One region of the Duganella sp. genome, then DNA from elsewhere that is predicted to be linked to it. Evidence: predicted binding sites of a transcription regulator. Region 1 holds the regulator's gene; each other region holds the start of a gene.
The links. Region 1 encodes LexA, which represses DNA repair genes until DNA is damaged. Its sites were predicted from a motif close to ACTGTATNNNNATACAGT; they were not measured.
Positions count from the first base shown of each region.

Region 2: the regulator LexA is predicted to act here: its motif matches at 3,510-3,527, upstream of recA (recombinase RecA).
Region 3: the regulator LexA is predicted to act here: its motif matches at 2,852-2,869, upstream of ABDW57_RS02465 (DNA topoisomerase IV subunit B).

Region 1 is NZ_JBCNLB010000016.1:6,554-11,873, forward strand. It holds gene ABDW57_RS21670 (DUF5695 domain-containing protein) at 1-2,428, shown strand, start outside; gene lexA (transcriptional repressor LexA) at 2,527-3,165, shown strand; gene ABDW57_RS21680 (hypothetical protein) at 3,092-3,541, opposite strand; gene ABDW57_RS21685 (cystathionine gamma-synthase family protein) at 3,544-4,788, opposite strand; gene purF (amidophosphoribosyltransferase) at 4,791-5,320, opposite strand, start outside.
Region 2 is NZ_JBCNLB010000001.1:288,283-293,602, reverse strand. It holds gene sucD (succinate--CoA ligase subunit alpha) at 1-224, opposite strand, end outside; gene sucC (ADP-forming succinate--CoA ligase subunit beta) at 238-1,404, opposite strand; gene recX (recombination regulator RecX) at 1,825-2,277, opposite strand; gene recA (recombinase RecA) at 2,381-3,469, opposite strand; gene ABDW57_RS01310 (response regulator transcription factor) at 3,614-4,327, shown strand; gene ABDW57_RS01305 (sensor histidine kinase N-terminal domain-containing protein) at 4,324-5,320, shown strand, end outside.
Region 3 is NZ_JBCNLB010000001.1:519,494-524,813, reverse strand. It holds gene ABDW57_RS02485 (hypothetical protein) at 1-550, shown strand, start outside; gene ABDW57_RS02480 (hypothetical protein) at 778-1,422, shown strand; gene ABDW57_RS02475 (TorF family putative porin) at 1,419-2,156, opposite strand; gene ABDW57_RS02470 (hypothetical protein) at 2,167-2,682, opposite strand; gene ABDW57_RS02465 (DNA topoisomerase IV subunit B) at 2,893-4,890, shown strand; gene parC (DNA topoisomerase IV subunit A) at 5,271-5,320, shown strand, end outside.

The sequences.
Region 1 (5,320 bases):
CGATCTCAATTTGCGGCTGCGCAGCGGCGACGGCGCCTGGCAGGATTATTCCTCCTCGCGCGCCCGCAAGCCGGTGCGCATCCTGCCGGCCGGCCGGGCGCTGGCGGCAGCCGACATCAGCGCCACCATGGGCGCCGGCTTTCCGCTGACGGTGGAGCGGCGCTGGCTGAACGACAAGGGCGCGCTGGTGCTGCGTTTTACCTTGATCAACCGTTCGGCCAGCCCGGTGGAAATTGGCGGCCTGGGGCTGCCAATGGTGTTCGACAACATCATCACCGGCCGCACGCTGGAGCAGGCCCATGCCAGCGCCAGCTTTGCCGATCCCTACATCGGCCGCGACGCCGGCTATGTGCAGGTGACGCGCCTCAACGGCCAAGGCCCTGCCCTGCTGGTGCTGCCGGACGGCCGCACGCCGCTGGAAGCCTGGCGCCCGATCGAAGATGGCAGCAAGCGCGAACAGACCGCTGAAGGCTTTTACGACTGGACCGTGGCCAGCAAGGCCTACGCCGGGACGGACTGGAAGAACGCCGGCGAGCAATGGAACACGCCCACCAGCCTGACCTTGCGGCCCGGTGAACGACGCGAGATCGGCGTGCGCTTCGTCACCGCGCCATCGATCCGCGCCATCGAGCAAACGCTGGTCGCGCAGAAACGGCCGGTGGCGGTTGGCATCCCCGGCTATGTGGTGCCGACCGACATGGAGGCCACGCTCTTCCTGCACAGCTCGCAGAAAGTCGCCAGCATCAGCGCCGGGCCGGCCGGCGCGCTGACCGTCACACCAGTGGGCAGCGGCGGTGGGAACGGCGACTGGGCCGCCCAGGGCTGGCTGCGCTACACCGTGCGTGCGCAAGGCTGGGGGCCGGCGCGGCTCAGCATTAGCTACGCCGACGGCAGCGTGCAAACCATCAGCTACTTCATCACCAAGCCGCTGCAGCAAGCCGTGGCCGACCTGGGCCGCTTTGCCACCACCCGCCAATGGTTCGACGACCGCAACGATCCCTTCCAGCGCGCGCCCGCCATCCTCACCTATGACCGCGACGCCGACCGCATCGTCACCGACGATACCCGTGTATGGATCTCCGGCATGAGCGACGAAGGCGGCGGCGGCAGCTGGGTGGCTGCCATCATGAAGCAGCTGGACAATCCCGATGCCGCCGAAGTCGCCAAGCTGGAACGCCTGGTCAACGACACGGTGGTCGGCAAGCTGCAAGTGGCCGATGGCCCGCAAGCCGGCGCCGTGCGCAAGAGTCTGTTCTACTACGACCCGCAAGCCTTCCCCAATTACTACGATCCGAAGGCCAACTGGGCAACCTGGGCGTCCTGGAGCAAGAAGGACGCTGCCGACCTTGGCCGCGCCTACAACTACCCGCACGTCGCCATCGGCCACTGGGTGTTGTACCGCCTGGCCCGCAACCACGTCGGCCTGGTCACGGCGCACGACTGGCGCTGGTATCTGCAGCAGGCCTACCAGACCGTCGTCGCCATGATGCGCGACGCGCCCGAGTACGCCCAGTTCGGCCTGATGGAAGGCGACGTCTTCATCGACATCCTCAAGGACCTGCAACGGGAAGAGATGCACGCCGAAGCCGCCGACATGGAGCGCCTGATGAAGCAGCGCGCCGACCACTGGCGCACGCTCATCTACCCTTTCGGCAGCGAAATGGCGTGGGACTCCACCGGCCAGGCCGAAGTCTACGCCTGGATGCGCCACTTCGGCTACCAGCCGCAGGCCGACATCACGCGCGAAGTCATCCTCGGCTACGATCCGACAATGCCAAGCTGGGGCTACAACGGCAACGCCCGCCGCTATTGGGACTTCCTGTACGCCGGCAAGACGCCGCGCATCGAACGCCAGATCCACCACTACGGTTCGACCCTGAACGCGGTGCCACTGTTCGAGGCCTACCGCGCCAACCCGTCCGACCTGCACCTGCTGCGCGTGGCCTACGGCGGCCTGCTGGGCGGCATCACCAATATCGACCAGCAGGGCTTTGCCTCGGCCGGCTTCCATGCCTGGCCGGACATGATGCGCTGGGACGCCTACAGCGGCGACTACGGCATGGGCTTCTACGGCCATGCCTACGCCAGCGCCACCTACGTGCTGAACGACCCGACCTTCGGCTGGCTGGCGTTCGGCGCCAATCTGCAGGCCGCAGCCGACGGCAAGCTGCACATCACGCCGAAAGACAGCGCCCGCACGCGCCTGTTCATCGCACCGGAGCGCGCCTGGATCACGCTGGAAGCCGGCAAGTACGACAGTGCCGTCTACGATCCGCGCAGCGGCGCAATCACGCTGCAGCTGGCCGCCAGCACCCCGCACACGCCGCGCGCCCGCATCATCACCGAGCGCGATGGCAAGCGCAGCGAGTACCTGGGCACGCTCTCCGACGGCCCCAACCACTGGACCAGCAGCCGCGCCCGCAACTAAACATGAATTAATTTCGCGTGAAGCAACAAATTCCCTTGCTTTTCGCGTCACACTGTACAAAAATACAGACTGTTCATATACACAGGCTCACTGTACTCATGCTCAAGCTCACTGCACGCCAGGAACAAATCCTGAATCTGATCAAGGACGCCATTGAAAATACCGGCTTCCCGCCGACCCGCGCCGAGATCGCCAACGAACTGGGCTTCAAGTCGGCCAATGCCGCCGAGGAGCATTTGCAGGCCCTGGCGCGCAAGGGCGCGATCGAGATTGCCGCCGGCACTTCGCGCGGCATCCGCCTGCTGGGCGCGCACGCCGAACCGCCGGCGCCGAAAGTGCCGGCCGCGCTGATGATGTCGCTGCCGCTGATCGGCCGCGTGGCTGCCGGCTCGCCGATCCTGGCGCAAGAAAACCTGGAAACCAGCTACAGCGTCGACCCGGCCATGTTTGCCTCCAGGCCGGACTACCTGCTGAAGGTGCGCGGCGAATCGATGCGCGACGCCGGCATCATGGACGGTGACCTGCTGGCGGTGAAAAAAGTGGATAGCGCCAAGAACGGCCAGATCGTGGTGGCCCGCATCGGCAGCGAAGTGACGGTCAAGCGCTACCGCAAGACCGGCTCGACCATCGAGCTGCTGCCGGAAAATCCGGACTTCAAGATCATCAAGGTCGATCCGGAAGCTGACGAGTTTGCACTGGAAGGCCTGGCAGTAGGCCTGATGCGGACCTGGCACTAAGCACCTCCCCCTGCGCCAGCAAGACCAGATCGGCTTGCTGGCGTGCCTCCTGTGCGACCTGCACAAATACCTGACTCATCAATTGCTGCGCGACCGCCAGTTCGGCTTCGCTCATGGCGTCCGCCACTTCCGCCGGAATGGTGCGCCCGACCGGCAGCGCGGCCCGGTAGTTGACCGCAAAGCGGCCGTAGCAGGCCAGCCAGGCGCTGCGTTCTTCGGCCGTGTGCATGGCGCTGGCGGCGCCGCAGTGGAAGCGCGACAGCGCGATGTCGGCGCCGTCGTAGTGGTGGGTGTAGTAGTCGATTTCAAGCCGGTGATCGCCAGCCTGGGCTGCGGCGGCTGCCGCCAACAGGCTGGTGGCGATCAGCGTTCTCATCGTCAGCAGCCTTCGAGGGCGGTGCAGAAGTCGTCCAGCAGGTCGTCGGTGTCTTCGATGCCCACCGAGACGCGGATCAGCGATTCGGCAATGCCCATTGATGCCCGGCGCTCGGCGCCCATCTCGTAGAAGATGGTGTGCGCGACCGGGATGATCAGCGTGCGGTTGTCGCCCAGATTCGAGGCCGGGATCGCCAGCTTGAGGCGGTTCAGGAAGTCGAAGCAGTCCAGACCATCCTTCAGCTCAAAGCTCAGCAGCGAACCATGGGCGCGGAACAGTTCCGCGCTGATGCCGTGCTGCGGGTGCGATTGCAGGCCCGGATAGTAGACCGCGGCGACGCGTTCATCCTTCTCCAGCATTTCCGCCAGCGCCAGCGCGTTGGCGGTGGTGCGCTGCATGCGCAGCGCCAGCGTTTCGGCGCCGACAGCGATGTGGTGGGCGGCGTCCGGCGCCAGCGAGGAGCCGAAGTCGCGCAGCGCCTTGGCGCGGATCTGCGCCAGGCCCCACTGCAGCGGCGCGGCTTTCTTGTAGTTCTCGTAGATGTTCGGGAAGCGGGTCCAGTCATAGGCGCCGGTATCGGTGATGCTGCCGCCGAGCGCGTTGCCGTGGCCGCCGATCGACTTGGTCAGGGCGTTGACCACCAGGCCGGCATGCACCGACTTGGGCTGGAACAGATACGGCGTGGTCATGGTGTTGTCCACCACGTACAGGATGCCGCGCGCCTTGCACAGTTCACCGATGCGCTTCAGGTCCGCCACTTGCGTGCGCGGGTTGGCGATGGTTTCGACAAACACCACGCGGGTGCTGTCGGTGATCGCCGCTTCGACATTGGCCACGTCGGTGGCGTCCACGAAGGACACGCCGATGCCCTGGCTCATGGCGGTCTGCCACAGGCTGTTGGTGTTACCGAACAAGAAGGACGAGGACACCACATGGTCGCCGGCGCGCAGCAGCGCCTGTACCACGGCGCCGATCGCGCCCATGCCGGTGGCGAAGCAGATGGTGCCGACGCCCTGCTCCATCTTGGTGACCTTCTCTTCCAGCGCCGAGATGGTCGGGTTGCCCTGGCGGCCGTAGCGGAAGCCCGGCTCCTTGCCCTGGAAGACCGAGGCCAGCTGGCGCGCGTCGGCGTAGCCGAAGGCCACCGAGGTGTGGATCGGCTTGTGCAGCGAACCGTGCTCGATGCCCTTCTGGCGGTCGCCGTGGAGGATGGTGGTGGTGAAACCGTAGTTCTTCTTGTCGCTCATGGTTACGCTTCGGTGGCCGCCAGGTTCAGGTTCAGCTGCGTGCGGGCCGCATCTTCCGGCACCTTGGCCTTGGTCGGGTTGTGACGGGCATATTCCAGCTTGTCCAGATACTCCTTGGTCACGTCGCCGGTCACGTACACGCCGTCAAAGCACGACGCCTCGAAGTTCTTCAGCGCCGGATTCACGTCCGAAATGGCGCGCTTGAGCGCGTCGATATCCTGGTACACCAGCGCATCGGCGGTGATTTCGCGGCACACTTCCTCCACGGTGCGGCCATGGGCGATCAGCTCGTCGCGGGTCGGCATGTCGATGCCGTACACGTTCGGGTAGATCACCGGCGGCGCGGCCGAGGCGAAGATGACCTTCTTGGCGCCGGAGTCGCGCGCCATCTGCACGATCTCGCGGCTGGTGGTGCCGCGCACGATGGAGTCATCCACCAGCAGCACCACCTTGTCCTTGAATTCATCCGGAATCGCGTTCAGCTTCTGGCGCACGGACTTCTTGCGCGCGGCCTGGCCCGGCATGATGAAGG
Region 2 (5,320 bases), on a different contig from region 1:
TAGATCACCGACACGGTGGCGCCGGTGTTCGAGGCGGCTTCTTTCACCGAACCGAAAATTGGAATGCCTTCGAAGTCTTCGCCGGCTTTCTTCGGGTTCACGCCAGCGACGAAGGCGTTTTTGCCGTTCGCGTATTCGCGGCACATGCGGGTGTGGAACTGACCGGTTTTACCGGTGATACCCTGGGTGATGACTTTGGTGTCTTTGTTGATCAGAATAGACATATCGGTTCCTTAATTATTTACCAGCAGCAGCGGCAACAACGCTCTTCGCTGCGTCTTCCATCGTGTCGGCGGAGATGATCGGCAGGCCGGAGTCAGCCAGCATTTTCTTGCCCAGATCTTCGTTGGTGCCCTTCATGCGGACCACCAGCGGTACCTGCAGCGACACCGCTTTCGAGGCGGTGATCACGCCTTCCGCGATCACGTCGCAACGCATGATGCCGCCGAAGATGTTCACCAGGATGGCTTTCAGGCCTGGGTTTTTCAGCATGATCTTGAACGCTTCGGTCACTTTCTCAGCCGTGGCGCCACCGCCCACGTCCAGGAAGTTGGCTGGCTCGCCGCCGAACAGTTTGATGGTGTCCATGGTTGCCATGGCCAGGCCGGCGCCGTTCACCAGGCAGCCGATGTTGCCGTCCAGCGAGATGTACGCCAGGTCGAATTTGGACGCTTCCACTTCGGCTGGATCTTCTTCGTCCAGGTCGCGGTAAGCCACGATTTCTGGGTGACGGAACAGGGCGTTGGCGTCGAAGTTGAACTTGGCGTCCAGGGCGATGACTTTGCCCGAACCGGTCAGGATCAGTGGGTTGATTTCGGCCAGCGAGGCGTCGGTTTCCCAGTAAGCCTGGTACAGGCCTTTCAGGTTGGTGACGGCGTCAGCGATCGAGCCTTCCGGTACGCCGATCTTGGCGGCGATGCCGGCGGCTTCCGCGTCGGTCAGGCCAACAGCTGGGTCGATAGCGATCGAGTGGATTTTTTCTGGGTGGGACTCAGCAACTTCTTCGATGTCCATGCCGCCTTCCGACGAGGCCATCAGCACAACGCGCTGGGTCACGCGGTCGGTCACCAGCGATACGTACAGTTCTTTCTTGATGTCCGCGCCTTCTTCGATCAGCAGGCGGCGTACTTTCTGGCCTTCCGGGCCGGTCTGGTGGGTCACCAGCTGCATGCCCATGATCTGGTCAGCGTATTCTTTGACTTGCTCCAGCGACTTGGCGACTTTCACGCCACCGCCTTTACCACGGCCACCGGCGTGGATTTGTGCTTTCACAACCCAGACTGGGCCGCCCAAGGTTTCAGCAGCTTTGACTGCCTCTTCTACGGTCATGCACGGAATACCGCGCGGTACCGTCACTCCGAATTTTCGGAGGATTTCTTTGCCTTGATACTCATGGATTTTCATGCTGGCTTCCCTTCTGATGCTGATGTGTAGTAAATCGGTTGAATGATTAAGCAGATGATGTTGCTACGCGCTACCCGGTGCTGCTTTGTCCACCCAGCGCGGGTAAAACTGAGCCGCTGCGCCGCGAGCGGGCACAGAGCGATGGAATCTGGGGTGCTTGATGCAGAGGGGGCCGCCATTATCCCGCGCGCCATCCTTGCTGGGGATAGCACTTGCGCGCGTGGGCCGCAGCGCACGTCGGATAACTGGAGTTAACAAAGACATAAGATCGATACCGCTCTCGCGGCATTTATATTAGTTAGCAGCCTGGCGCATTTCTCTTATTAAAAACGCACGTTGCCGCAGCTTCTACGGACAACCACCGCACCCGCGGTGCTGCAAAAACTCGTAGAGTGTAGCACACCCGCAAGCTTAGGGAAATTACTCGTCGAGCTCAGCGCCTTTGATGACTTTCTGCACAACACGTTGCGAAAAGCCACGCTGCAGCAGGAAGCGGATCTGTTTGTTGCGCTCCTGCGGGTCGTTGGCGACCGCGCCGAACTTGCGCTGCCAGATCTCGTGCGCGCGCGCCAGTTCGGTATCGGCCAGATGGGATTTGAGTTCCTGCAGCGCGTCACCGTGGACGCCGTGGCTTTGCAGCTCGGCGACGATGCGGCTGTTGCCGTAGCGCGAGGCACGGCGGTGGATGAGGGATTCGGAAAAGCGGTCTTGCGACAGCCAGTTGTTTTGTTCCAGCAGGTCGAGCAGGGCGTCGACGTCGTCGCCCTCCTCGGCATATTTGGCCAGCTTGCGGGCCAGTTCCAGACGGCTGTGCTCACGCAGGGACAGAAAGCGCAGGGCGCGGGCTTTCAGGCTGAGTTGTGGTGCAGGCATAAATCCTCCGCAGCGCGTCACCCCGGCGCAGGCCGGGCGGTCCGCCGTAGCGGCCCATAGAACGCTTGCTCAGCATGGGTTCCGGCTTGCGCCGGAACGACAATCAGGCGGCGTCGGCTTCCGGCTTGGCCGGCTTGAGCTTGACCACGGTGTTGTCGGTGGCCAGCGGAGGCAGCGCACGCACGCCCAGCGATTCGCGCACCTTGTTTTCAATTTCCCACGCCAGCTCCGGACGCTCTTGCAGGAACAGACGGGCATTGTCCTTGCCCTGGCCGACGCGCTCGCCGTTGTAGCTGTACCACGAACCCGACTTCTCGACGATCTTGGCTTCCACGCCCAGATCCAGGATCTCGCCTTCACGCGAGGTGCCGGCGCCGTACAGGATGTCGAAGTGCGCTTCCTTGAACGGTGGCGCGATCTTGTTCTTCACCACCTTGACCTTGGTTTCGTTACCGATCACCTCGTCGCCCGATTTGATCGAGCCGGTGCGGCGGATGTCCAGACGCACGGAGGCGTAGAACTTCAACGCGTTGCCGCCGGTGGTGGTTTCCGGCGAACCGAACATCACGCCGATCTTCATACGGATCTGGTTGATGAAGATGACCAGGGTGTTGGTGCGGTTGATCGAGCCGGTCAGCTTGCGCAGCGCTTGCGACATCAGGCGAGCCTGCAGGCCTGGCAGGGCGTCGCCCATGTCGCCTTCGATTTCCGCGCGCGGGGTCAGGGCAGCCACCGAGTCGACCACCACCAGGTCCACCGAGCCGGAGCGCACCAGCGCGTCGCAGATTTCCAGTGCCTGTTCGCCGGTGTCCGGCTGCGAGATCAGCAGCTCGTGCAGGTTGACGCCCAGCTTTTGCGCATACCCCACGTCCAGCGCGTGTTCAGCGTCGATAAAGGCGCAGGTGCCGCCCAGCTTTTGCATTTCCGCGATGGTTTGCAGGGTCAGCGTGGTTTTACCCGACGATTCCGGGCCGTAGATTTCCACCACGCGGCCGCGCGGCAGGCCGCCGACGCCCAGCGCCACGTCCAGGCCCAGCGAGCCGGTCGACACCACTTGCACTTCTTCAATCGGGGCACTGGCGTCCATGCGCATGACGGAACCTTTGCCGAATTGCTTTTCGATCTGGGCCAGCGCCGCAGCCAGCGCCTTGGCTTTTTCAGATGCAGGTACTACGCCTTTTTTCTCGTCCATAATGTGCTTTCCGCCAGTGGGGTTGTTCGATACAGGTAGCACTGTATAAAAAAACAGTGCTTAATGCAAGCGGGTTTTTGTATTTCTTTGAGATTGCACAAAAACTCGCCAAAATAGGGGCTCATGTAGCCGGAGTGTTTTTCAATGCGTATTTTACTTGCCGAAGACGATAGCGTCCTGGCCGACGGGCTGACCCGCTCCCTGCGCCAGTCGGGCTATGCCATCGACTGCGTCAGAAACGGGCAGGAGGCCGATACCGCCCTGTCGACCCAGGAGTTTGACCTGCTGATCCTTGATCTCGGCCTGCCCAAGCTGTCCGGGCTGGAAGTGCTGCGCCGCCTGCGCTCGCGCGGCTCGCTGCTGCCGGTGCTGATCCTGACCGCCGCCGACTCGATCGAGCAGCGCGTCAACGGCCTCGACCTGGGCGCCGACGATTACATGGCCAAGCCCTTCGCCCTGTCCGAGCTGGAGGCGCGCGTGCGCGCCCTGACCCGGCGCGGCGCCGGCGGCGGCGCCACCGTCATCAGGCACGGCCCGCTGAGCTACGATCAGGTCGGCCGCAGCGCCTACATCAACGAGCAGATGCTGGACCTGTCGGCGCGCGAGCTGGGCCTGCTGGAAATCCTGCTGGCCCGCACCGGCCGCCTGGTGTCCAAGGAGCAGCTGGTCGACCACCTGTGCGAATGGGGCGAGGAAGTCAGCAACAACGCCATCGAAGTCTATGTGCACCGCCTGCGCAAGAAGATCGAGGTGGGCGGGGTGCGCATCGCCACCGTGCGCGGCCTCGGCTACTGCCTGGAAAAATTCAATGAGGCTGCCGCGCGCGCCAGTGCCGAGGCCGGAGACAGCCACAAGTGAACCCCACGCAGGAAGCCGCCGAACTGGAGTATCAACCGCCGCCGCCCGAGGCGGACGAAGATATCCAACACTCGCTGTTCGGTGAAATCCTGGACTGGATGCTGGCCCCGCTGCTGCTGCTGTGGCCGATGAGCATCGCCATCACCTACCTGGTGGCCAAGTCGATCGCCAACCAGCCGTTCGACCATGCGCTGGAAGACAGCGTGACCGTGCTGGCGCAACAGGTGCGCTCGGTGGACGGCAAGATCATCAAGAGCCTGTCCGGCTCGGCGCGCGACATCCTGCGCGCCGACGATATCGACAACGTCTATTTCCAGATCCAGGGCCCGCGCGGCGAGCACATCGACGGCGACCGCGACATGCCGCAACCGGTGCTGGACGATGAAGACAAGACCAGCGCCGGCGGCGTGCGCTTCCGCAACGACAATATGCATGGCACGCCGGTGCGCATCGCCTTTGCCTACGTGCAGCTGGAGCGCAACGACGGCCACGCGCCGCAGCTGGCGCTGGTGCAGGTGGCGGAAACCCTGGAAAAGCGCGCCCAGCTGGCCAACGCCATCATCAAGGGCGTGATCCTGCCGCAGTTCATCGTGCTGCCGGTGGTGCTGGCCCTGGTGTGGTTTGCGCTGGCGCGCGGGCTGTCGCCGCTGGCGCAACTGCAGGAACGCATCCGCGCGCGCAGTTCGGAAGACCTGAGTCCGATCGCCTCCAACCAGGTGCCGGAAGAAATCACGCCGCTGGTGCGCTCGCTCAACGAGATGCTGTCGCGGCTGTCGCAAACCATCGACATGCAAAAGCGCTTCATTGCCGATGCCGCGCACCAGATGCGCACCCCGCTGGCCGGCATGCGCATGCAGTCCGAACTGGCGCTGCGCCAGACCGACAAGGGTGAAATCCACCGCTCGCTGGAACAGCTGGCCAAAAGTTCGGAGGCGGCCACGCGCCTGGTCAACCAGCTGCTGGCCCTGGCGCGCGCCGAGAACCAGCAGCCGG
Region 3 (5,320 bases), on a different contig from region 1:
GACCGGTGTGGACGGCGACGGCACCGTCGCCGATCTGGCCGAAGACTTGGCCATGCTGCGCGTGGCCGCCGGCAAGCGCGTGCTGCTGGTGGCGCCCAATCCCGGCGCTTACGATGCGCAGCTCTATGACGATCTGGTGGTCAACGCCTCGCCGCAAGGCGCGCCCAAGGCGGATGCCACACTGGCGCGCGCCGGCGTGATTCTGGCGCTGCTGCAGCCGGCAACGCTGGAGCAGCCGGACCAATACGCTGCCTTGCTGGCGCGCCTGCGGCTGGCGCAGCGCGCCAATCCTGCGGCCCGCCTGCTGGTGACGGTGGCGCACGGCCGGCGCCCACTGACGGCGCACCAGACAGGCTGCCTGCTGGTGTTCGTTGCCCAGTTGCCGCACGCCCGGCTGGCCGACACGCTGGTCCTGGACGACAGCGCCACCACCTACCACTCGCGCCACAGCGAACTGGAACTTCAGGCCTATAAGCAAGACCACAAACTGTGTGCTGCGGAAGTGCGCCATCTCTACCGCGAAATCTTCCGCCCTTCCGGGACGATATAGGGTGTGGGTCTTTTTTTTTCGGCGTTTTACTAAAATCGCCTAATCCGTACTACCCACTAATAAACGCTGATATTTCGCTCTAGCGAAAAAATAAACGGAACTAAAAGCGCGCATGGCCGCTCTAATACATATCAGCACAGATATTTTAGTAAGCCATAGCGCGCTTTAGTAACGCTTAGTCGGAACTAGTAGCGCTTAGTAAAACGCCTTTTTCGGAGCCCCCCACCATGGGTACCTTCACCTTTCCCTACCGTCTGCCGAACGAACTGATGCAGGAGTTTGGTGTTTTCGCCGACAAGCCTTGGGCGGGTTGGGAGATCGAACCGGCCATTTGCGATGCCATCCGCGCCTACATGAAGCCGCAGCCTGCGGCCAAAGCCCAACCGGACGCCGTGGCCGACGCCGGCTACCAGTGGAAGCAAGTTTTCCTGCCCGAGGGCACGCGGCTGCGCGCCAGCTTTGGGCGCGCGCCGTATTTCGCCGTGGTGCAGGGCAGCGACATTCGCTGCGGCGAACAATCGCTGTCGCCGTCCGCCTTTGCCAACCTGAAGGGCAGCGGCAACCGCAACGCCTGGAAAGTCGTCTGGCTGCGATTTCCGGGCAACGAACAATGGATATTGGCCGACACCTGCCGCGCGCAGCAGAAAGCACTGATCGCGCGCCTGTTCGGCGCCGCCGAAGCGCAGCAGACCGCCGCCACCAGCCCCGCAATGCCAGCCGTACCCGCCACGCCAGCAAAACTGCCTGGCCGGGCGGACGCCGGCACTTCCGGCAAAACAGGCAAGCGCCGCCGGGGAGGCAAAGGCCGCAAGCACGGCAAGCGCCATAAGCAGAACGGGCAGCACGCCGCCCTGCCGCGCCCAGCCTCTTAGAACACCTTGCTGATGGTCAGCTGCAGCGCGGTCTTGCCAAGGAATTTACCATTGGCGGCCGAGGTATACGCCGCTTCCTGCGCGTTGGTGCCGATCACGGCCAGCGCGCCGGACACCGCGCCGAAGTCCTTGGTCACGCCCAGCTTCCAGTCCGTGTAGGACGCCGCATCGTTGTGCTTCACATTCTGGCGGCCGCCGTGCAGGTTGACGGTCCAGCCATCGCCCGCATCGATGTTGGCGCCCACATCAAGATAGCCGCTGTTTTTGCTGTCGGCGAAACCAAACAGGTTGGTCACCGCGTGCGAGTATTTGACGTAGGCCGGGCCATAACCGAGCTGACCGTAAATCTCGGTGGTATTGGCGCTGACCGGCAGGCTGTTGGACGCATACACGTAAGTCAGCACGCCGACATCGTACGAGACGGCCTCGCTCACCTGCCCGCGCTTGCCGGCATACAGGTCCAGCTCCACGTTGCCGTCGCCGCCCGCATCCTTGATCCAGGTGATGGTCGAGGCCCACGCGCCGGCATACAGGCCGGTCGGATTGTTGACGTAATCCGCGCCGCCCTGCAAGGCCGGCTGCAAGCGCGTCTGCGAGATGCCGCGATAACGGTAATCGCTGACCACCGCCACGTTGAAGCTGACCGCGTTGTCCGGCGTAGCGGCCGGCGCTGCCTCCTCGGCGTGAGCGGAAAACACAGCAGCCAGCGCTGCGACGAATACAAACTTTTTCATAATAGTCCTATCAGTGGTTGAAAACTTCGCGGTATAGCGCGTCCATGTCGGCCGGCGCGGTGCCGCGAATAATGGTGCTGGCCAGCGTGGCCGACATCACCCGCGCCGCAAAAGCGCGCACCGCGGCGCGCGAGTCGGCGGTGTCGCGCCCCTCGGTGTCGATCACGATGTCGTTGTAGCGGCTGCGCAGCAGTTCCAGCTCGTCGAGCAGCGCGCGGCCGCGGATGGCGCGCGCCGAGGCGGCCAGCGGCGTCATGCGGCCGAACTCCGCGCCCGGCAAGGCGCGCATCACCGCCACCATCACCTGCCCGGCCAGCGCGCGGGACAGGCACAGCCAGACCTTGGCGCGCGCGCCGTGGTCGCAGGCCTCGACCCGCATGAACTGCATGGCGTCGCCGCAGGTGCGCATCACCAGCGCCCGCAGCTCGCTCAGCGCGGCCGCGTCCACGGTCAGCAGCATCAGGCAGGCGCGCGGCGCCGGTCTGGCGCGGCGCTGGGCAGCTTGGGTGTGGAAATAGGCATGCATGACAGACCTCCGATTCAGCGTTGCGATACCGGAAAGCTTATCGGCCGCGGCGTAAAAACGGTCTAAAAAGGCCGGCTGGCGTGGTAAACATCGTGTATAAATTGCGCGGCGCGCAATTTTTGCCGCGCAGCCTGCGCAGTTGAGGATAGAATACGCAATCTATGCATGAACTGTACATAAACCCAGTATCAAGAAAACAAGCTTGCTCGTATGGCCACTAAAAAACCCGTTTCCGACTACAGCGAATCCTCCATCCGCGTCCTCAAGGGCCTGGAGCCCGTCAAGCAACGCCCGGGCATGTACACCCGCACCGAGAACCCGCTGCACATCATCCAGGAAGTGATCGACAACGCCGCCGACGAGGCGCTGGGCGGCAATTGCAAGAACATCATCGTGACCCAGAACGCTGACGGCAGCGTCACGGTGGAAGACGACGGCCGCGGCATCCCGGTCGGCCTGCACCCGGAAGAAGGCGTGCCCACCGTGGAAATCGTGTTCACCCGCCTGCACGCCGGCGGCAAGTTCGACAAGGGCAAGGGCGGCGCCTACGCCTTCTCGGGCGGCCTGCACGGCGTCGGCGTGTCGGTCACCAACGCGCTGGCCAAGCGCCTGGAAATCACGGTCTGGCGCAAGGAGCCGAACGGCACCGGCCTGCACCACCTGGTGTTTGAAAACGGCGATGTGGTCGAGCCGCTCAGCTCCGCCGTGGCCCCGCGCGACGCCAAAAAGTCCGGCACCCGGGTTACCGTCTGGCCGGACCCCAAATACTTCGACAGCGCCGCCATCTCGCCCGTCGAGCTGCAACGCCTGCTGCGCTCCAAGGCCGTGCTGCTGCCGGGCGTGTCGGTCACGCTGGCCAATGCCAAGACCGGCGAAGCGCAGACCTGGCAGTACAACGACGGCCTGCGCGGCTACCTGACCGAGGCGCTGGCGCAAGCCACCGACGGCGACACCCTGATCCCGCTGTTCGAGGGCGAGCAGTTCGCCGGCCCCGACGCCGAGGGCTTTGCCGAGGGCGAAGGCGCCTCGTGGGTGGTGGCCTGGACCGAACAGGGCGCGGTGGTGCGCGAATCCTACGTCAACCTGATCCCCACCCCCAACGGCGGCACCCACGAATCGGGCCTGCGCGACGGCCTGTACGGCGCGGTGAAAAACTTCGTGGAAATGCACTCGCTGCTGCCGAAAGGCGTCAAGCTGCTGCCGGAAGACGTGTTCGCGCGCGTCTCGTTCGTGCTGTCGGCCAAGGTGCTGGACCCGCAATTCCAGGGCCAGATCAAGGAGCGCCTGAATTCGCGCGACGCCGTGCGCCTGGTGTCGACCTTCGCCAAGCCGGCGCTGGAGCTGTGGCTGAACCACCACGTCGACTACGGCAAAAAGCTGGCCGAGCTGGTGATCAAGCAGGCGCAGTCGCGCCTGCGCTCGGCGCAAAAAGTCGAAAAGAAAAAATCCTCGGGCGTGGCGGTGCTGCCGGGCAAGCTGACCGACTGCGAATCGACCGATGCCGCCCGCACCGAACTGTTCCTGGTCGAGGGCGACTCGGCCGGCGGCTCGGCCAAGATGGGCCGCGACAAGGAATTCCAGGCCATCCTGCCGCTGCGCGGCAAGGTGCTCAATTCCTGGGAAACCGACAAGGACCGCCTGTTTGCCAACAACGAAATCCACGACATCTCGGTGGCGATCGGCGTCGATCCGCACACGCCGCACGACACCCCCGACCTGTCGGGGCTGCGCTACGGCAAAATCTGCATCCTGTCTGATGCCGACGTCGACGGCTCGCACATCCAGGTCTTGCTGCTGACCCTGTTCTTCCGCCACTTCCCGGCGCTGATCGCCAACGGCCACATCTGCATCGCCCGCCCGCCGCTGTACCGGGTGGACGCGCCGGCGCGCGGCAAGAAGCCGATCCAGAAGCTGTACGCGCTGGACGACGGCGAACTGGTGGCCATCGAGGACAAGCTGCGCAAGGATGGCCTGAAGGAAGGCGCGTGGTCGATCTCGCGCTTCAAGGGCCTGGGCGAGATGAACGCCGAGCAGCTGTGGGAAACCACCATGAACCCGGACACCCGCCGCCTGCTGCCGGTGGCGCTGGGCGGCTACGGCCTGCACGAATCGGCGGCCCGCTTCAATATGTTGATGGGCAAAGGCGAAGCGGCCGCGCGCCGCGCCTGGATCGAGGAACACGGCAACGAAGCCGAAGCAGATATCTGACGCACCATCGTCATTCCGGCGCAGGCCGGAATCCATGCTGAGCCGGCCGGAACGCGCCGCATGGATTCCGGCCGGCGCCGCAACGACGCCGGACTGACTACACAAGCATACACACCATGACGCAAGCAAATCTCTTTGACGAAGCGCTGCCGGAAGACAGCAAACCCGCGCCCGCGCCAGCCTCGGCGCCCAACGCCGCCCGCCCCGGCGCCGCCGCCGACCCGGTCCACAGCGCGGCGCAAGCGGCGGCCCACGCCGCCGCCGAAGCGCACGCCCACGGCCAGCCCGCGCCCGCCGACACGGACGGCAGCGCCGCCACCGATAGCGCCCACGCGGCCGGCGGCAGCGATGGCGGCAGCGGCGGCGATGGCGGCGGCGGCATGTTCGGCGGCCCGCTGGGCGGCGGCGGCGATGGCGATGGCGGCGACGC